DNA from 4 places in the Halovibrio sp. HP20-59 genome. Region 1 is predicted to be linked to each of the others. Evidence: predicted binding sites of a transcription regulator. Region 1 holds the regulator's gene; each other region holds the start of a gene.
The links. The regulator sigma-54, encoded in region 1, starts transcription at its own class of promoters, with help from an activator protein. The targets are predictions, from matches to a motif close to TGGCACNNNNNTTGCTNT.
Positions count from the first base shown of each region.

Region 2: a site for sigma-54 is predicted at 2,277-2,294, ahead of RZA33_RS05590 (P-II family nitrogen regulator). Genes of this name have one in related genera too.
Region 3: a site for sigma-54 is predicted at 2,354-2,371, ahead of RZA33_RS06550 (formate/nitrite transporter family protein). Genes of this name have one in related genera too.
Region 4: a site for sigma-54 is predicted at 2,670-2,687, ahead of RZA33_RS19020 (sugar phosphorylase). Genes of this name have one in related genera too.

Region 1 covers NZ_JAWJUW020000005.1:116,089-121,255, reverse strand. The annotation lists gene lptB (LPS export ABC transporter ATP-binding protein) at 1-689, shown strand, start outside; gene RZA33_RS07745 (RNA polymerase factor sigma-54) at 834-2,255, shown strand; gene hpf (ribosome hibernation-promoting factor, HPF/YfiA family) at 2,353-2,661, shown strand; gene RZA33_RS07735 (PTS sugar transporter subunit IIA) at 2,666-3,136, shown strand; gene rapZ (RNase adapter RapZ) at 3,240-4,172, shown strand; gene RZA33_RS07725 (HPr family phosphocarrier protein) at 4,218-4,487, shown strand; gene pmbA (metalloprotease PmbA) at 4,501-5,167, opposite strand, start outside.
Region 2 covers NZ_JAWJUW020000003.1:320,764-325,930, reverse strand. The annotation lists gene RZA33_RS05605 (helix-turn-helix transcriptional regulator) at 1-890, opposite strand, end outside; partial or broken gene RZA33_RS05600 (TonB-dependent receptor plug domain-containing protein) at 964-1,446, opposite strand; gene RZA33_RS05595 (accessory factor UbiK family protein) at 1,641-2,012, opposite strand; gene RZA33_RS05590 (P-II family nitrogen regulator) at 2,370-2,708, shown strand; gene RZA33_RS05585 (ammonium transporter) at 2,813-4,060, shown strand; gene glnK (P-II family nitrogen regulator) at 4,254-4,592, shown strand; gene RZA33_RS05575 (ferredoxin--NADP reductase) at 4,706-5,167, opposite strand, start outside.
Region 3 covers NZ_JAWJUW020000004.1:181,399-186,565, reverse strand. The annotation lists gene RZA33_RS06555 (sigma-54 interaction domain-containing protein) at 208-2,100, opposite strand; gene RZA33_RS06550 (formate/nitrite transporter family protein) at 2,506-3,318, shown strand; gene cynS (cyanase) at 3,378-3,818, shown strand; gene RZA33_RS06540 (fructosamine kinase family protein) at 3,856-4,698, opposite strand; gene tal (transaldolase) at 4,748-5,167, opposite strand, start outside.
Region 4 covers NZ_JAWJUW020000033.1:4,721-9,887, reverse strand. The annotation lists gene RZA33_RS19025 (methyl-accepting chemotaxis protein) at 1-685, opposite strand, end outside; gene RZA33_RS19020 (sugar phosphorylase) at 871-2,637, opposite strand; gene nrdR (transcriptional regulator NrdR) at 2,862-3,365, shown strand; gene ribD (bifunctional diaminohydroxyphosphoribosylaminopyrimidine deaminase/5-amino-6-(5-phosphoribosylamino)uracil reductase RibD) at 3,362-4,519, shown strand; gene ribBA (bifunctional 3,4-dihydroxy-2-butanone-4-phosphate synthase/GTP cyclohydrolase II) at 4,645-5,167, shown strand, end outside.

The DNA of each region.
Region 1 (5,167 bases):
ACAAGCGCCGCCGGGTGGTAAAAGATATTAACCTGGAAATTGCCCAAGGCAGCATTGTCGGCTTACTCGGCCCCAACGGTGCAGGGAAAACCACCTCGTTCTATATGATTGTCGGGCTAGTAAAAGCCGATGCAGGCAAGGTAGGGATTGACGCGACGGATCTAACCCACGCCCCGATGCACAGGCGCGCAGCGGCCGGGATTGGCTATCTACCTCAAGAGGCGTCTATTTTCCGTAAATTGTCGGTTGCTGACAATATTATGGCGATTCTCGAAACCCGCAAAGCCCTTAGCCGCAGCGACCGCGAACAGCGCTTGGAGGCGCTGCTTGAAGACTTCCACATCAGCCATATTCGTGACAACCTCGGCATGAGCCTTTCCGGCGGCGAGCGCAGGCGGGTCGAAATTGCCCGCTCGCTTGCCACTGAGCCTGCCTTCATCTTGCTCGACGAACCCTTTGCCGGCGTTGACCCCATTTCGGTGGGCGAAATTAAAACCATCATTCGCGCCCTTAAGCAACGCCATATCGGCGTGCTGATTACCGATCACAATGTGCGCGAAACCCTGGATATTTGCGACATCGCCTATATTGTCGGTGATGGTCAAATCATTGCCAGCGGGCCACCGGCGTCGATCCTCAACAACCAAAAAGTAAGAGATGTTTATTTAGGCGCCGACTTCCGCCTATAAGCTCACGCTTATCCTTATGCGCATTTTTTCTTCCTGTAAATAGCGCTCTGCAACAACTTTACGACCAATGGCATGCTTATTGCACTTGCACCTGCAAGCCACTCGCACTAGGGTAAACCTTTCCGATTAGCGAGTGGTTCTCAGATGGTCATGAAAGCTTCTCTACAACTGCGTATTGGCACACAGCTGACCATGACACCTCAGTTGCAGCAGGCAATCGCTCTGTTGCAGCTATCGACGCTGGATTTGCGTCAAGAAATCCAGCAGGCCCTAGATGCCAACCCGATGCTGGAGCAAGAGGACGAATTCAGCGAAGAAGAGGCTGCCAGCGAGCCTAAAGAGGAAGAGTGGTCAGACACTATTCCCACTGAGCTATCCGTCGATAGCGATTGGTCAGATACTTATCAAGACCTAGGCAATACGGGTAGCAGTGGCAGCAGTGAAGGTCCCGATTTTGAGCGCCAGGCCGCTGGGCAAAGCCTGCACGGTCACCTTTTATGGCAGCTGGCCATGACCGATTTCAGCGACCGTGAGCAGCTCGTTGCCGAAAGCCTCATCGACGCGCTAGACGCCAACGGCTATTTAACCCAGCCCATTAACGATATTCGTGAAGGACTCCGCGCTCAAGGGGTGGAGGGACTTAGCCAGCGCGAAGTCGAAACCATCCTGCTCAAACTACAGCAGTTCGAGCCCACCGGCATTTTTGCCCGGGACCTGCGCGAATGTTTAATGCTGCAACTCGCCGCCCTTCCCGATAACACCCCGCTGCTGGTGCCCGCACGCCGACTCGTACGCCAATTTCTTGAGGCGCTAGGCAAGGATGACATGCGCTTGCTAAAACGGCGGCTGGGACTCGACGACGTACAGCTAAACGAAGTTATCCAATTGATTCGCGGCCTTGATCCACGCCCTGGCAGTGCCTATGGCGACACCGATGATAGCTATGTAACCCCCGACCTTGTAGTACGCCACGACCACGAGGGCTGGCATTTAGAACTTAACCCTGAAGCCCTGCCGCGGCTGCGCATTCAGCCTGACTACGCCAGCTTGATAAAGCGGGCGGATAAAAGCCAGGATAATCAGTTTCTCAAAGAGCACTTGCAGGAAGCGCGCTGGTTAATTAAAAGCCTCTCTAGCCGCAACGACACCCTGCTGCGCGTCGGTCGAGAAATCGTCACCCGCCAAATTGGCTTCTTGGAGCGCGGCGAAGAAGCCATGAAGCCGCTGATATTGGCCGATATTGCCGAGGCCGTGGAGATGCACGAATCGACTATTTCGCGGGTAACGACACAAAAATATATCCATACCCCCCGGGGCGTGTTCGAGCTCAAATACTTTTTTTCAAGCCAAGTGAGCGGCCAAGACGGCGACAGCCACTCCAGCACGGCCATTCGTGCGCGGCTCAAGAAACTGATTCATGAAGAATCACCCGGCAAACCGCTTTCCGACAGCCGTTTAGTGACGCTATTAGGCGAAGGGGGGATTCAGGTAGCGCGTCGTACCGTGGCCAAATATCGCGAAGCCATGGGCATTCCCTCATCCAGCGAGCGGCGTCGCTTGCGCTAGGCCCTGCCACCGTTTCAGGAAACTCTCGACAAGGGGCTTTGCAACATGGCAAAAAGGGTTACAATCGAAGAACAGTCCGATAGAAAGGAGTACGTCAATGCAAGTCAATATCACTGGTCATCACGTAGAACTGACTGACGCCTTGCGTGACTATGTTAACGAAAAGCTAGAACGTGTAGAGCGCCATTACGACAATATAACCACGGTGCAAGTCACCCTATCAGTTGAGAAAGAGCGCCAGCAGGCCGCGTGTACGCTGCACGCCGCAGGTGCTGATTTACACGCGGAGGCCCTAGACAGTGATATGTACGCCGCTATCGACGCCCTGGCGGACAAAATAGACCGTCAACTCGTCAAACATAAGGAAAAAGCACAAGCGCGCGCCCAAGGCGCGGGTGTGCGTTAAATCAATGACGCTGGAAACCATACTCCCCCCGGAACGGGTGCTATTTGACGTTCCCGGAGGCAGCAAAAAAAGGGTGCTGGAGTTTTACAGCACCTTTATTGCCCAAAATATTCCCAGTCTAGACAGCCAAGAAGTGTTTAGCCGATTAATCGGCCGTGAGCGTCTGGGCAGTACCGGCATCGGTAACGGTGTGGCTATTCCCCACGCGCGTAGCCCCCATTGCACTGCTCCGATCGCTGGGTTTTTAAAACTCTCAGAAGCGGTTGATTTTGACGCCATCGACGGCGACCCGGTTGACTTGGTATTTGTTCTACTGGTGCCGGAAGAAGCCGATGACACCCACCTCTCCCTGCTAGGCCAGGTAGCCACCATCATGAATGATGGTGGTACGCGCCAGCAGTTGCGCAAAGCAGGCAGTCAGCGTGAGTTACTCGAACTTATCACCGCCAAAATTCGCGAGCTCTCCACCCCCTAACGGGGTGTGAGTTACTGTTACTGAAGGTGCCGATCATACGGCGATTGTTTATTCACTCACCCCTACCAATGAATGCAGCTTGAGCAAAGCAAAGAGAGATTCTATGCAACTGGTCATCATTAGCGGCCGCTCCGGGTCCGGTAAGTCTATCGCTTTACAAGCGCTGGAAGACCTCGGCTATTATGCGATTGATAACCTCCCCGCCATGCTGCTGGGATCATTGGTGGACGAATTACGCGGTCAGGGTAATCGTGCTCATTTGGCGGTCAGTATTGATGCGCGTAACTTACCTGGGGCGTTGGAACAATTACCTTCGCTTTTAGAAGAGCTGCGCCAGCGTCAAATAGATTTCCAAGTGATCTATCTGACCACCGATGCGCGCATTCTGCTAGAGCGTTATTCTGCCACGCGGCGGCGACATCCGCTGACTCGCGATAGCGAAATGACGCTTGAAGAAGCTATCAATAAAGAAGAAGAAACGCTGCACGATATTCGCGATCTGGCCGACCTTTTAATCGACACATCGCGCTTATCGGTACACGACTTACGCCGCCGTATTACCGATCAAGTGGCCCATCAGCAGCGCGACCAACTTACCCTGACGCTTGAATCGTTCGGTTATAAGCGAGGCGTGCCCTTGGATGCCGATCTGGTCTTTGACGTACGCTGCCTACCCAACCCTTATTGGGACCCGACTTTACGCCAGTTTACAGGCCGCGATGCCCAAATTGTCGATTTTTTGAGCGGCTATCCGATTGTCGACGCCATGAGCAACGACATACAGGCGTGGCTTGAGCGTTGGTTACCAGCCTACCTAAATAGCCAGCGTAGCTATATGACAATAGCCATTGGCTGCACCGGTGGCCAGCACCGTTCGGTTTATATGACGGAGCAGCTTGCTAAACGGCTGACGACTAGCATGGGTGAGGTTCAGTTACGCCATCGAGAACTTGGGCTGCATTACACGCTAAGCGAACAGCCTGCCGCATCGCTAGCCAACGTCCCCCATACCGACGAGCCACAAGAAACTTCTTAAGCGCTTTTTTTGATTAATGACACCACTCGGCGAAAAGGAACCAGGGTGCCAGAAAGAACACTTACCCTCACCAACCAACGCGGCCTGCATGCCCGCGCAGCCACGAAACTGGTCAAATGTGGTCAGCAGTTCGCGGCTGACATACGTGTTTATAAACAGCAGCAGATGGCCGATGCCGCTAACATTATGTCGCTACTAATGCTTGCAGCCCCGTGCGGCACCGAGCTAACGATCACCGCCGAGGGCGATGACGCCGAACAGGCACTTGATGCCATTCAAGCGCTGTTCGACGCTCGCTTTGAAGAGGACCCGTAGCCGCTTTTACTGATTAGTCACCTGCCACCGTCATGGCGTCAATCAACCAGCTACCCGTGTGAACACTGCCACGGGTATCGGTATCATCACCAATACCCACTAATCCCGCAAACATCCGCTCAAGATTTCCGGCGATAGTAAATTCCTCGACCGGGTACTGCACTTTGCCGTTTTCAACCCAGAAGCCCGCCGCCCCGCGCGAGTAATCGCCGGTCACGCCGTTGACGCCTTGGCCCATCAGCTCAGTGACCCAAATGCCCCGCCCCATTTCTTGTAGCAAGCTATCCCGGGATTGCAACGGTGCGTTCAAACGCACGTTGCGCGCACCACCAGCATTCCCCGTGGTTTGCATGCCAAGCCGCCGAGCACTGTAGGATGAGAGCATATAGCTGGCAATAATCCCCTGATCGATAAAACGATTGTTGCGCGTTTGCACCCCCTCGCCGTCGAACGGCGAGCTTGCCGTGGCGCCGATTTCCATCGGTCGCTCCTCAAGGCTAAACCAATCGGGAAACAGCGGTGTACCGAGCCGATCGCATAAGAACGAGGCCTGACGGTAGAGCGCCCCACCGGCTAAACCGCCCAGCAAGTGGCCGATCAAGCCACCGGCCAACGACGGGTCAAACAGCACCGGGAAGGTACCTGTTGGGGGACGTTTGGCTCCCAGCCTGCGCAACGTT
Region 2 (5,167 bases), on a different contig from region 1:
CTATAACCTTTGCGTAAGTACGCTTGAGCTTGGGTCAGGCGACAACGTCGTAGGTAGTCGAATATCGAGCAGCCGTAACAGCGGTGAAACTTGCTGCGTAGGCTACTCGGGCTCATCGCAGCGTTGCGGGCCAACTGCTCAAGCCGATAATCCTGGTTGGGGGAGTGTTCGAGCTGCTGACGCAAGCGCTCCAGGCGTTGGTGATCGCGCTGGGTTAGACCCGACGGCAGGCTGACTGCTTTTCCTTCATCGCTGGACTCAAGGGGGGCGGCAGGCAGCCCATGAGCTAACAACTGGAGCGCGAGCCCCTGCCATAGCAGGCGCTGGCGTTCTACTGACCAGTTCGAAGCCAGCGCTGCCTCCAGGCTATGAATAAGGAACTGCGGCACCTGCCAAGTATGCAGTACGGGCGTTGACGGAGGGGCAACATCGATAGGCGAACAGTTAATGGACGAGAAAGAGGGCAGCTCTGTGCAAGCCAGAAGCGATACGTTGAGGATGCGCAGACGCTGTGGCGCGGGCTGGAAGACCTCAAGCCCGGTCTGCTCGTTGAAATGCGCGCTGAAAGCGTCGCCAGCCTGCAACTGAAACGACTGGTGCCCTAGAGCGACTTGAATGTGGCCCTCGAGTATCACGCTGAGAAACCACGGCGCGGCACGCCGGGAAGTGGAGGCGTAAGCGTGCAGGATATCAAGATCCGAGTGTGTCACGCGCAGTGTGGGGTCTATCTCGACGTCCATCACTCGCCCACGGGCAACACAAGGGGCTGGCTGGGAGCGGTCAAGCGCTTCGGGAAAGCGGTAGTCGATCCCGAAGCGCTGACCAATAGCCAGCAGGTCATGGGTGGTGAGTGGTACGCAAGATGGCGTTATTGAGCCGAGTGTCGCCATCCCCGTTACCTCACCCTTGAGCGGTTGTCAGCAAGTACTGAACCCGCACTCAGTACGCCACCGACCAGTTCAGGCCTTCCTCGCCTTTGCGGGTAATGATATTGATCAGGCCCCCCGTAGCACCGCCCCCATACAGGCTGCTGGCGCCGGAAAGCACTTCCACACGCTCAATATTGAAGGGATCAATGGCATCGAATTGACGGGAAAGCCCACGCGAACTGTTCAGCGATACGCCGTCAATGAGTACCTGTACGCCCCGTCCGCGCATGTTCTGCCCATAATTGGTGCGCCCTTGCGGCGCCAAATCCAGCCCTGGCACCAGGCGCCCCAACGCCGTCTTAAGGTCTGCACCATTGCGGGTCTGTTGTTGCAGCATCGCTTTGTCAATCACCCAAACAGCGCCGGGAATTTGGCTGATCTGGGTGGGGGTGCGCGACCCAACAACGACCATGGCGTCGTCAGTGCTCGCGCTTGAGGCGGCTTCAGACGCGTTGTCTTGGGCCAAAACGCCGTTGGAGAAACTCAGTAATAGACCCGTGCCAATAAGCCCAGACATGGCAAAAGTCGGTTTTGAAGAAGACAGGGCGTACATGGTGAGCAATCCGCAAACAGTTGGAAATGAGAAAGCGGACAATACCACTGTTAAACATAAAGTCAACGATAGTGATTCGTATTTATTATTTGCGAATTATGGTCATTGAATGCAGCAACGAGCCATCGCCCGATTGCTGCTATTCACAAAGCGGGGCATTAAGTGGGCTTATGGTTCTCTTCTTCAGAGTCTGTGCTGGCGTCAGCGTCGGAATCTAGCTCCGGCTCATGCTCGGCGGGTACCGGCGGTACTTCTGCTTCCATCGGTGTGGCTGCTGGCGCAGTAGACGTTTCAACAGCGGCTTCAAGATTGGCGACTTGACGTTCTAATGCTTCTACTCGTGAGCGAGTGCGCTGCAATACGTCCATTAAAATATCGAAATCTTCGCGTGAGACAAGTTCAAGTCGGTCAAAGGCGCCGCGTACGACCTGCTGCACGCCCTTTTGAATATCTTCCGGTGCTTGGGAAGCGTTTTGTAAACGGTCGCCAATCTGTTGGGCCAGTCGGCTGATGCGGTCTTGAGGCGCCATGGCTGCTCTCTCCTTATAACTCGCTAAATGAACATCTATAAAAATTGCTTACCGGTAAGGATACGCAACAGTTGGCGAATTCGCATGTATCGCGTGCTTTTACTGCTTAGCCCAAGGTGTGCATCGAAATGGAGCAGGCAACTTTTGCTTACGCTCTTTTTTGGTGCATAGGCCGTGATGTGAAGGTGATTTTGCCCAGAACCCTTGTTATTTAATTGCGCTTTATGAAGTTACCTATTTGAATTTTAAGTAAAAAAATACAGCTGGCACAGTATGCGCATTAACGGTTCAGGTGCTTATTTCGGCGACAATGTCGCTACCAATCTAGCAGGACTTATCCATCAGGGGAGATCCGGGATGAAACTCATCACCGCTATCATCAAGCCATTCAAGCTCGACGACGTCCGTGAGGCACTCGCTGATAACGGCGTGCAGGGGATTACGGTTACCGAAGTGAAAGGCTTTGGTCGCCAGAAAGGGCATACAGAGCTATACCGTGGCGCGGAATACGTGGTCGACTTCCTACCCAAGGTGAAAGTCGAAGTTGCCGTCGACGATACTCGCTTAGAGAGCGTATTGGATGCGATTTGTAATGCTGCCAACAGCGGCAAGATCGGCGACGGTAAAGTATTTGTGACACCGCTGGAAGACGTGATCCGTATCCGCACCGGTGAGCGCGGCGCTGACGCCGTGTAGCTGCTGCCATGTTACCGGTGGCATGTAGTATTCAGGCTAGCCGAGCAGCCTGTCACCTATAACGTCTTACGTATAACTTCTATGGGTATAACGGGGAACACCTTATGAATGAGTTAGCTGATTTGAGCTATGCGCTCGATACGTTCTACTTTCTAATCTGTGGCGTGCTTGTTATGTGGATGGCCGCAGGCTTCTCCATGTTAGAAGCGGGCTTAGTGCGCTCCAAAAACACCGCAGAAATCCTGACCAAGAATATTGCGCTGTTTGCGATTGCCTGCACCATGTACCTGCTGGTGGGTTACTACATTATGTACTCCAGCAGTGCGGGCGGTTTCATGCCCAGCCTGGGCTTCTTGATTGGCGCTGAAAACAGCGTGGATGCGGTGACCGCTGGCGGTGATGGCGCGCCTTACTACTCCATGCGTTCTGATTTCTTCTTCCAGGTCGTGTTCGTGGCAACTGCCATGTCGATTGTGTCGGGCGCCGTGGCTGAACGTATGAAACTGTGGGCATTCCTGGCCTTTGCTGTTGTGATGACTGCGTTTATTTACCCGGTGTCTGGCTACTGGACGTGGGGCGGCGGCTGGTTGTCTGAAGTCGGCTACTCTGACTACGCGGGCTCAGGCATTGTGCACCTTGCCGGTGCCGCCGCTGCGCTAGCGGGTGTGATCGTGCTAGGCCCACGTAAAGGCAAATACGGTAAAGACGGTTCTATCCATGCGATTCCGGGTGCCAACATGCCCCTGGCCACGCTGGGTACGTTTATTCTGTGGATGGGCTGGTTTGGCTTCAACGGCGGCTCTGAGCTGAAAATGTCGGATATCGGTTCCGCTAACAACGTGGCTCAAGTATTTGTCAATACGAATGCCGCCGCTGCAGGTGGCGTTATCGCGGCGCTGATCCTGGCCAAGCTATGGTTCCGTAAAGCAGACCTGACTATGGCGCTAAACGGTGCGCTGGCGGGCTTGGTCGCCATTACCGCTGATCCGCTTTCACCTTCTGCACTAGGCGCCACCATTATCGGCGCGATCGGCGGCATCATCGTTGTGGCCGCTATCGTCACCCTCGATAAAGTGAAACTGGATGATCCGGTCGGTGCGATCTCGGTTCACGGTGTTGTCGGTATCTGGGGCGTGCTGGCGGTGCCGCTGAACAACGACGGTGCGTCTTTTGGTGCTCAGATTATCGGTATCGCTGGTATCTTCGGTTGGGTCTTCCTGGCGAGCCTGGTGGTATGGCTAATCTTGAAAGCCATCATGGGTGTTCGGGTTAGTGAAGAAGACGAGTATGAAGGCGTTGATATCGCTGAGTGCGGTCTTGAAGCCTACCCTGAATTTGGTATTAAGAAATAATTGGCGGTATCAAAAAGTAATGTAGAAAGTAATTTGATGCTGTCCTAGCGAGCTACTTCTGGCCTTCCCTTCGGGGGAGGCTTTTTTATTCTCTGCCAATAGCGGTGTATGCTGATGGGCAGCGGTCCTCGGTTGCGACAGTTAGCGTTGTAACCCGACCCCCATCACAGCCACCCCGTTAGAGGATATCGCCATGAAATTAATTACCGCTATTATCAAGCCGTTTAAGCTCGACGATGTGCGCGAGTCACTGTCCGATATCGGCGTACAGGGGATTACGGTGACAGAAGTGAAAGGCTTTGGACGCCAGAAAGGCCACACCGAGCTGTACCGCGGCGCTGAATACGTCGTGGATTTTTTGCCCAAGGTGAAGCTGGAAGTGGCCGTTGACGACGATATGGTCGAGCAGGTCATTGATGCCATTACCCAGGTGGCTAACACGGGCAAAATTGGCGATGGCAAAATCTTCGTGATGCCGTTGGAGCAGGTGATCCGTATCCGTACCGGCGAAACCGGCAAAGACGCGGTTTAACGGCGCCATTAAATAAAACCCCCGTTCGCCGATTTTATATCCTCAAATCGGTTAACGGGGGTTTTTAGCGGCTAGCTTTTAGCGCAGGTTAGCGCATGCGCTTATGGTTTAACTTACTTCTCGACGAAAGCACGTTCGATGACGTAGTCGCCCGGCTCACCCATGCGCGGCGAAATGTTCAACCCTAGATCGTCTAGCAGGGCGCTGGTGTCGTCAAGCATGGCAGGGCTGCCGCAGATCATCGCGCGGTCTTGGCGCGGGTCAATGGGCGGCAGGCCGGTGTCTTCGAACAGCTTGCCTGACCGGATATGGTCGGTCAGGCGGCCCATGGTGTGAAACTCTTCACGGGTAACAGTGGGGTAGTAAACCAGCTTTTCAGCGATGTCTTCGCCCAAGTACTCATGGGCTGGCAGCTCTTTGGTGATGAAGTCGGCGTAGGCTAGCTCAGAGACCTCCCGCACACCGTGCACCAGCACGACTTTCTCAAAGCGCTCGTACACTTCAGGATCCTGGATCAAACTCATAAACGGCGCCAAGCCGGTACCGGTTGAGAGCATGTACAGGTTGCGGCCAGG
Region 3 (5,167 bases), on a different contig from region 1:
CAAACTAAGTTATTCAGCAAACTAAGTTATTCAGCAAACTAAGTTACTCAGCGCGCTATGCATCTAAGAACCAGGCCATTCAGAAAGATGAGCATTATAGTTACATTCATGTATGTATGCTAGCCTTGAACAATCTAAAGATGTGTGTACAGCCTATTGTCAAGTTGCTTCCCGCTTACCTTAGTCCAAAGCATCATGGGATGGCGATTAATACGCCTCCCTTTTGCGAAATTCCCGTGGATCAATGCCCCATTTAGTAAGTCTTGAGGCCAATGTCGTCGGTTTAATCCCCAGCAGCTCTGCCGCGCCTCCCTTCCCAGAGACTTTACCGCCTGCCTGCTTCAGTGCAGCAATTGAACTTTCACGCTGGCGCTGGCTCATCGCATGTTCAGTTAACAATGCCGGCGCACCATGCTGTTCGCTATGGTGAGCCGGCGCAGCCTTCGCGAGAGTATCAGATGAACGTGACAGCTCGCCTAACAGCAGGTCATCAAACACTAAGCGCCGATCTTGGGTCACGATTACCTGTCGCTCAATGATGTTTTCCAGCTCTCGAATATTGCCAGGCCATGGGTAACGCTGCAGAATTTCCAACTGCGCTGGGGGAATACGTACCCCTGGTTTATTAAATTTCAGGCAGGCACGTTGTAAAAAGTGGCGCGCCAGCAACGGTACATCTTCAATCCGCTGGCGCAACGGCACTGAATCAACAGGAAAGACATTAAGACGAAAATACAGATCCTCTCGAAATCGCCCGATATTAATCATCTCGCGCAGTTCGCGATTGGTAGCAGCAATCACCCGCACATCCACCTCGCGGGTTCGGTTTTCGCCTACGCGCTCAAACTGCTGATCTTGCAATACGCGCAGTAGCTTACTCTGCAGTTCTAATGGAATTTCGCCGACTTCATCCAAAAACAGCGTACCGCCATGGGCAAGCTCAAAGCGTCCGGGACGGTCCTGCACCGCACCAGTAAAGGCACCTTTCACGTGGCCAAAGAACTCGCTCTCAAACAGGTCGCGGGGTATCGCCGCGCAGTTGACACGAATGAGCGGCCGATCGCTGCGCGTTCCCCCGGCATGAATAGCACGAGCAATCAGCTCTTTACCGGTACCTGATTCACCGCTGATCAGCACGTTGGCGCTAGTAGGCGCAACCATTTCAATCTGCTTTATCAGTTTCGCGACGGCAGGGCTATTGCCAACAATATCGTGGTGGTTAAGCTCCGCTTTAATCTCTTCCTGGAGGTATTCGTTTTCCAGCTCTAAACGCTGCTTGAGCGACTCCACCTCGGCGAGTGCGTCGCGCAGCTGCTGTTCAGCACGTTTGCGTTCGCGAATATCGCGAAAGAGCACCACTGCGCCGACCAACCGTCCCATCTCAAAAATCGGCGTGCTGGTGTACTCCACTGGAATCGCCTCGCCGTTTTTATGCCAAAACACTTCGTTATCGACATGGTGCACTTGCCCGTCGCTAAACGCGGCGTGAATAGGGCACTGCTGCACCGGGAAGTGGCTGCCGTCAGCATGGGTATGGTGGAACATAAGGTGCGCATCGTGGCCCACCATATCGTCGGTACTCCAACCCAGAATACGCTCGGCGGCGGGGTTAACAAGGGTAGTTTTGCCTTCAGCGTCCAAGCCGTAAATGCCTTCGCCCGCCGCGCCCAGAATCAACTGATTTTGCTTTTCAATTCGCTCGAATACCTGCTCGACCCGCTGCCAGCCCACCTCCCCTTGTCGATGTTGGCGGCCTAACTCTGCTTGGGCGCGCTGCTGTTCAGCTTTGTTACGATCAATCAATGTTAATAAAAGCTGCTCTGAATCATCGATACGCTGGGCATAAACCTCAACTCGATACGGCTGGCGGCGCATATCGAGAATCACTAAATCGTCTGACCAAGCCGCTTTTTGCATCAACACCTCATCAGTAAAGCTAATCCATAGCGGTAGAGAGGCACTCAAGCGGTGGCTGAACGATGTCGTTAACGGCAGCGCTTCATCAATACTGAGTAATCCACAGGCGGATGCGTTAGCCGCCAACAGCTTATCGGCAAAAGGGTCAACCACAAGCATCGCCAGCGGTGAATACTCACCCATTAAGGTTTTAGCATCGGTGGTGGTCGTAACGGCAGGCGCTGGGTCTTACACAGGCATGGGTTTATCTCTCATGACACAAAGTGATTGCTCACCGTTGCCATTCAATTACCGCGCCATTAACGAATTTTCGCGAATAAAACAACGAAATATCGTTATTTACGAAAATTCGTAATTCATAACGCCCTCAAACTAAACCGTTAAAAAATCGTTAAATTAAAACAAAAACAATAGCTTACCTACAAAATCACTAAGTTGGCATGCAAATAGCAACAATCAGGGTAGCAACGCGAACGCTGCCTTCTTTTGCACCAATACGGCGCAGTCGGATGTTTTTTGCTCTTATTAGAAACACTCGACGCTTGGACAAGGCACTAATTAATCGAAATGACGCAGGAAACCATACTTATGTCATATCTAATGCCCAGTGAATTTGTCACTAAGTTAGTCGACCAGGGTGAATCAAAAGTCTATATGGGCACCCGGGATACGCTTATTCGTGCCTTCATGGCGGGGGCCACCTTAGCGCTGGCGGTTATTTTTGCCATTACCATCGCGACCCAGACAGGCAACTTTTTGATTGGAGCGCTGCTCTTTCCCGTGGGCTTCGTCATGCTCTACCTGATGGGCTATGACCTGCTCACCGGGGTTTTTATGCTGGTGCCAATTGCTTGGCTCGACAAAAGACCCGGCGTGACATTGCCCCGAATGCTTAAGTGCTGGGCGCTGGTCGGGCTTGGCAACCTTGGGGGTGCCCTGTTTATTGCCGTCTTCGGCTACATGAATTTCACCATGGGCGGTAGCGAAGAAGTTAACGCTGTCGGCCAAACGATCATGGCTGTTGGTGAAAGCCGCACGGTGGGCTACCAGGAAGCAGGGCTTGCCGGCTGGATAGTGCTCTTCCTGAGAGGCATGTTCTGTAATTGGATGGTGTCTATGGGCGTGGTTGGCGCCGCCATTTCCACAACGGTTTCCGGCAAAATCATGGCCATGTGGATGCCGATCATTGTGTTTTTCTATCTCGGTTTCGAGCACTCCGTGGTCAATATGTTCTTGTTCCCGATTGGCCTCATGATGGGTGCTGAGTTCACGCTGTATCAATACATCATGTGGAATGAGATCCCCACGGTACTGGGTAACTTGGTCGGCGGTCTGACCCTGGTGGGTCTGGTTCTTTACACCACCCACGTCCGTACTCAGGCCAAAAAAGTGTTGTCTTGATCCCCTCGCAGTCGTCGAAAAAGGGCGTCACTCGCCCTCTATTTTAAAGGAGAACCATCATGGATAAGCTTGAAATGCGCCATACCTTGCTCGCCGCCAAAGCGCGTAAAAAAATGAGCTGGGACGATATCGGTCAAGCGGTCGGCATGTCGCCGGTCTGGGTGGCCTCCGCCTGCTACGGCATGAACAGCGCCAGCGCCGATGTTGCGCAAAAAATTTGCAACACGCTGGAGGTAGAGAGCGACATCGTCGACGCCCTGGTGGCGTTCCCCACCAAGGTCTGGGATGAAGCGATTCCCCAAGACCCGTTTATCTACCGCCTGTATGAAGTCGTCGGCGTTTACGGAGAAACGTTGAAGGACGTCGTTCAAGAGAAGTTTGGCGATGGCATTATGAGCGCCATCGACTTCACTATGGAGGTCGATAAAGTCGAAGACCCCAAAGGCGACCGGGTACTGCTTACCTTAAACGGCAAGTTTTTGCCCTATAAGTCCTGGTAAAACCTAAGTCTTGGTAAAACTGACGCCCTGATAAAGCTCAAGTGAAAGATTCGAGCCTCGCTACGCTGCGCTCAACGGCCGCACGATAACCAGCGCCGAACAGCAGCAGGTGATTTAACAGCGGGTACAGCTGAAACAGAGCTTCACGCCTCGGCCAATCGGCTGGGGCGTTGCCGTCCCAATAAGCGTCAAAAAACGCCTCACCCGGCGAGCCAAACAGCGTTAACATCGCCACGTCCACTTCCGGGTAATGACGATACACGGCTGGATCGATAATCGCTGGTCCCTTGGTGGTGAAAAGCACATTCCCCGACCATAGATCACCGTGCAATAAGCTGGGCGGTGCATTGGGTAACCAACCCTCTAAATCCTGGGCTAGCCGCTCGATACGCTCGCGCAGCTGGTTATCCAGGAGTCCACGCGGGTAGCATGCCTCACATAGAGGAAGTAAGCGGCGCTCGCGCTGAAAAGCCCGCCCGTCGCTGAGCGGTGCATTGGGCTGGGGCGTGAGGCCACAGGCATTATCCTGATGCCAGCCGTGAACATCGCCAATAACGTCGTGCAAGCCACGCAAGCCTTCGCCAAGCGCCGCTTCACCCTGCGGCCCAGCCGGGGCTGTATCTAGCGATTCAATCACCAGCCAACCATCCGACAACCCCAACACCTCTGGCACCACTAGCTTTTCGCAGGCACTGTGCAAGGTCCGCAAGCCTTCGGCCTCACCGCGCAGCCGCGCTGGTTCGTCGTGCTTAATCACCACCTCCCCCTGGCGCGTTTCCAGGCGATAAACGGCAGCGATATCCCCCCCACTGAGCGACTGCAAATCGCCGGTGGGGACAAGCTCGATAGATTCCAACAACTGATGCAGTTCAGCGTCCATACTATTCTCCAAGAGGTCAAATGCGCTCTTAGGTGGTTAGCTTAGGTGGTTAGCCTAGCCGCTTATCGATCAGGCTTTCCAACTCAAGCTGGTCGTCGTGGAAGCGACGGATGCCTTCGGCCAGTTTGTCGTTGGCCATTGCATCTTGATTGTGGCCCCAACGGAAAGCGGCTTCACTTAGCGGTTCAGTAGGCTTGCCACCACCTTCTCCCGCTTGAATTTGCGCTGAGACACTGCCTTCGGCGGCCTCCAGTTCTTCTAATAACGCTGGCGAAATAGTCAGCCGTGGGCAGCCTGCCAAGGCAAGTACCTGACCGGTGGTGCGGAAGCTAGCGCCCATGACCACAGTGTCGTAGCCGCCCTGGTTGGCACGCTGACAAATACCTTGAACAAACTGAACGCCCGGGTCGTTTTCCGGCGTGTAATCCTTACCGGTTTCTTTTTTGTACCAATCGGTTACGCGGCCCAC
Region 4 (5,167 bases), on a different contig from region 1:
CGGCGATATGGCGCACCACGCTGACCGCGTAGCGTGGGTCGCCACCTAAACGACGCGAAAGGTCACGAATAACCCAGCCCATCAGCAATGTCACCGGTAGGCCGATGATCAGCAGTATTACTACCGAACGAATTAAGCCGGTAATAAAGGCGGCATTAATGTCATCCACATAAACACCTGTGGCTAGCGACCACTGCCATTCAGGGAGGTGCGCGACGTAACTGGTTTTTTGCACCTGCTCGTCGCCACCTGCGCGGGTAGAGTAATAGTCAACGTGGCCACCGCCTGATTGGGCAACACGCAGCAATTCTGGGTATAGCGCCATACCGCTGGCATCTTCATAGTTGGTCATGTCAGTGCCGGGCGGGCGACTGGGGTGGGAAATAATCAGTAAGTCATCGTTGAAAGAGAAAATATACTCACCCGCTCCAAAGCTAACGGTGGACATATTGTCGATGGCGCGCTGCTGCGCTTCTTCCAGGCTAAGTTCACCGGCGGCTACCTGTTCTTGCAGGGCTTCAATTTGGCTTTGCACGCTTTCTACTACGTACTGAATGCTGTCGCGGCGTTCGCTCTCAATCGTCTGGCGATTCTCCCAGGCTAACCAGCCAACCAAGAGCAGCATGGCGATCCAGATAATACCCAGCGTTCCCCAGAGTTTTTGTGTTGTTGTTATGTGCGTCATGGATTTCCTGCTTGGTTGGTAGGTGATGTCAGCGAGCCGAGTTGTATTTGTTATATCGGCTTTAACATCAAAGACTTTAAAAAGTAATATTACGTTATTGAAACTTCCCGTTTATTGTTTTTGGTCAGTTTTTTAGCCTGTTTTTAAACGTGTTTTTAAGAATTTCGAGTTAAATGAGCATCCATTTAGCCAATCGCCACCAGCCAGCGCACCGCGTAAGGGGGAAGGGCGCCGCTCGCTTCCCAAGGGTTAGCGGGGTCGAGTGCTTGCCAGTCGTGTTGGCTAAGCGCTTGGGTAACCGCCTCGCCCATCTTTTCCAGAGGGAGCGGCAGGTCAGTGACGTTATACAGCGCGAGCAAACGACGTCCATCGCTTAAAGGGCCCCGCTCCACTGCTAGCACTTCCGGGCAAGAGTCCAGTACTCGCTGAGCCGCATTGGGGTGAAAGCAAGGCTCTTGGCGACGTTGGTCCAATAAGCGGTTTAACGCGCGGAAAACATCGTGGGTGGGCGTGGAAGGGCTGTCTATGAGTAGCTCTAGCTCGCTGCGCTGCCAGCGCCGACGGTTGATCGAACGCAGGCGTCCGCTGCGCTCAACGCCTTCTACATCATTGAGCGTACCGGTGAGCGTGTGGATATACAGTGCGGGTATGCCTTGCAGGCTGAGCATAATCGCCTGGCTACACAGGAAGCGGGCGATCTGCCAGGGGTCAGGACCGCGACGAGTGCCGCGCATGGCTTCAAACCAGGTAATGTTGATCTCATAAGGCGTGTCACTACCGTCTGGGTTGCTGCGCATGCTGACAAAGCCGCCGAATTTATGCATTAGCTCGAGTAGTGCATCGCGCTCGTGGTCGGGCAGCAAACCTTCCAGCGGGCGTACGCCAATGCCATCGTGACTGGCCGTAAAGTTCAGGTAGGTACAGTGGGCGGGCAGCACGGGCAGGCTGGCAAGCCAGGTTTGCAGGGTGCTGGCTTCGCCCCGCGTTAAGGTATGGAGCAGTAAGGGCGGTAGGGTGAATTGATAAATCATGTGCGCTTCATCCGGTGGCCCTTTGGGAAGCCGGTGAAGCCCTAAATAACTGATGTTCTCCTTATGGGGCACGTTGGTTTCGGTAACCAACAAGGTGCCTGGGGCGAGATGGTCCACAATGGCGCGTAATAGCCGCACAACGGTGTGGGTTTCGGGTAGATGGATGCAGGCGGTGCCCAGCCGCTTCCACAGAAAAGCCACCGCGTCCAAGCGAATAATGCGCGTGCCTTGCTCTAGGTAGAACAGTAAAATACCGATGAATTCCAGCAGTACATCCGGGTTTTCAAAGTTGAGATCCAGCTGGTCTTCGGAAAACGTTGCCCATAAGTAGCGGGTGCCGCGACGGGTGGAAATCGGCACCAACAGGGGGCTGCTGCGCGGTCGTACCACTTGGGAGACATCGGTATCGGGGTCGACTTCGATAAAGTAGTCGCGGCCCGGCAGGCTGCCGCTCAGGTAATCCACGAACCAAAGCGATTCCCGTGAGACGTGGTTGAGTACGAGATCCGCCATGAGGTCGTAATGGCTGGCCAGCTCGCGGATATGCGACCAGTCGCCTAGCTCGGGATTGACTTCCCGGTAGTGAATGACCGAAAAACCGTCGTCGCTGCTCCAGGGAAAGAAAGGCAGCACGTGTACACCGCTGATGCGCTCGCCCAGGCGCGTTTTGAGAAAATCGCTGAGTACCGCCAGCGGGGGCGTGCCTTCCTGAACAATCGAGTCACCATAGCTAATGACCCACTGGTCTTTTTCGCTCCATGATGGTGCGTTTTTTGCCGGTACCTCGGCGGGAGCGGAAGGAACCGGTGCAAGTGGTTGAAAGTGCTCAAGACGTTGGTTTAAGCGCCGTTGCACCTCGCCTGCTCGATGGCCGTAAAGATGGCTAAGGTAGTCGTGAACGGTCTGCTCGAAAGAGGACATGGATAACTCCTGATAAACAATCTGCCACAAACACTGCAGCTTGTGTGCCAAATCGTTACAATACGATGCTAATGCCGCGTTTAAACGCTGGGCTAGTGCCTTTGCTAGTTTAACATTGGGTGATCATTACCCGTATAAGCGCGATTAACGGCACACACATTGATAGGTTATAACACGCTAACTCGTGCGGTACACCGGCACGGGCTGACAACAGGTTGACCGCTATGCATTGCCCTTTTTGTGGTGCAAACGATACCCGAGTGACTGATTCGCGGTTGGTTGCTGACGGCGACCAGGTGCGCCGTCGTCGCCAGTGTGCGAACTGCCAAGAACGCTTTACTACTTATGAAACCGCTGAGCTGGTGATGCCGCGGGTGGTGAAATCCGATGGTTCCCGCGAAAGCTTTAATGAAGCCAAGCTGCGGGCAGGCATGCTGCGTGCGCTGGAAAAGCGTCCGGTGAGCGCTGAAGCGATTGAGGCGGCGGTAGAGCGCATTCGTCAAACCTTACGTGCCCGGGGCGACCGAGAAATCAACGCCCGTGATATCGGCGAGTCGGTCATGCAGGCGCTTAAAACCCTCGACCATGTGGCCTACATTCGGTTCGCTTCGGTTTACCGCAAGTTTCAGGACCTGGACGAGTTTCGCGCTGAAATCGATCGGCTTTCTCAAGAACCTTCTCAAGAGCCGTCTTCTCAGCCGGACCACGACAGCGGGTCGTCATCATGAGGGGGGCTTTTAGCCAAGCTGACCACCGCTATATGGCTCGGGCGCTGCAGCTGGCGGAGAAAGGCTTGTATACCACGGACCCCAATCCCCGGGTGGGCTGTGTGATTGTGCGCGATGAGCAGGTTGTCGGCGAAGGCTATCATCGGCGTGCCGGTGAACCCCACGCTGAAATTCACGCTTTGAATGCCGCCGGTGAGCAGGCCCAGGGCGCGACCGCCTATGTCACTCTGGAGCCCTGCGCCCACACTGGGCGCACCGGCCCCTGTGCGGTAGCGCTTTGCAACGCCAAAGTAGCGCGGGTCGTGATCGCGATGGTCGATCCTAACCCTCAGGTGAGTGGCCGTGGTATTGAGATACTCGAAGCGGCGGGCGTTAAGGTCACCGTGGGTTTGCTGGAGAGCGAAGCGCGCGCGCTGAACCCCGGTTTTATTGCCCGGATATCAAAACAACGCCCCTTTGTGCGCTTGAAAATGGCGATGAGTTTAGATGGCCGTACTGCGATGGGTTCGGGGGAGTCGCAGTGGATTACAGGACCAGAAGCGCGCTGCCATGTCCAGCGGTTGCGGGCGCGTTCCAGTGCGATATTAAGCGGCGTCGAATCGATCATTATGGACGACTCGCGGCTGACACTTCGCGCTGACCAGTTACAGCTCGACAACGCCGATGAGGTGGTTCGTCGCCAGCCGTTGCGGGTGATTTTAGATACTCGGCTGCGCTTACCCCTGGCGGCGGCCTGTTTGAGCGAGCCGGGGCGCACACTGATCATTACCACTCCCGATCATGCAGCTGAAAAGCGCCAGCGGTTAACCCAGGCGGGCGCTGAGATTCAGATCTTGCCCGCCGGGAGCGGTGGCCGTATCGATTTAGTGGCAATGCTGCAGTGGTTAGCCGAAAATGAGCAGGTAAACGAACTGCTAGTGGAAACCGGCGCCACCTTAGCGGGCGCCATGCTGGATGCAGAGTTGGTTGATGAACTGCAGCTTTTCGTTGCCCCCACGCTGCTAGGTGGCGAGGCAAGGCCGCTATTTGCGCTGCCAGGGCTCGCGCGTATGGCCGATCAGCGGCGTTTGACCATTCACGATATGCGGGCGGTGGGGCGCGATTGGCGCATTATTGCTTCCCCTAGCGCAAGCGACGATAGCAAGGTACCCTGACGCGCTAAATCGCCGTTAAAGCGACCCCTTTCGCGACAACCGTTCTCGTGATGAATGTCCGTGACGACCGCTTTCGTGACAACTGTCAGTGACAGCCGTCTTTGACAACATAGACTGGAGATTCCATGGCGCATCCCTCCTCTAGAGGCTTAGCCCCTATCGCCGAGCTGGTGGACGATATCCGCCAAGGCAAAATGGTGATTCTCATGGACGATGAGGATCGCGAAAACGAGGGTGATATCATCATGGCCGCCGAAAAGGTGCAGGCCGAGCATATCAACTTCATGGCTCGTTTTGCCCGCGGTTTGATTTGTATGCCGATGACCCGCGCTCGTTGTGAACAGCTTAATTTGCCGCTGATGGTGCGCGATAATGGCTCCGGTTTTGGTACCAAATTCACCCTCTCGATTGAAGCGACCGAAGGCGTTACCACAGGCATTTCCGCAGCAGATCGGGCCAGAACCGTTCAAGCAGCGGTCGCGCCTCATGCCAAACCGGCCGATATTGTTCAGCCTGGACATATTTTCCCGCTGATGGCCGAACCGGGTGGCGTGCTGCGTCGTGCCGGGCATACCGAAGCTGCCTGTGATTTGGCGTCATTGGCGGGCTGTGATCCCAGCGGTGTGATCTGCGAGATCATGAACGATG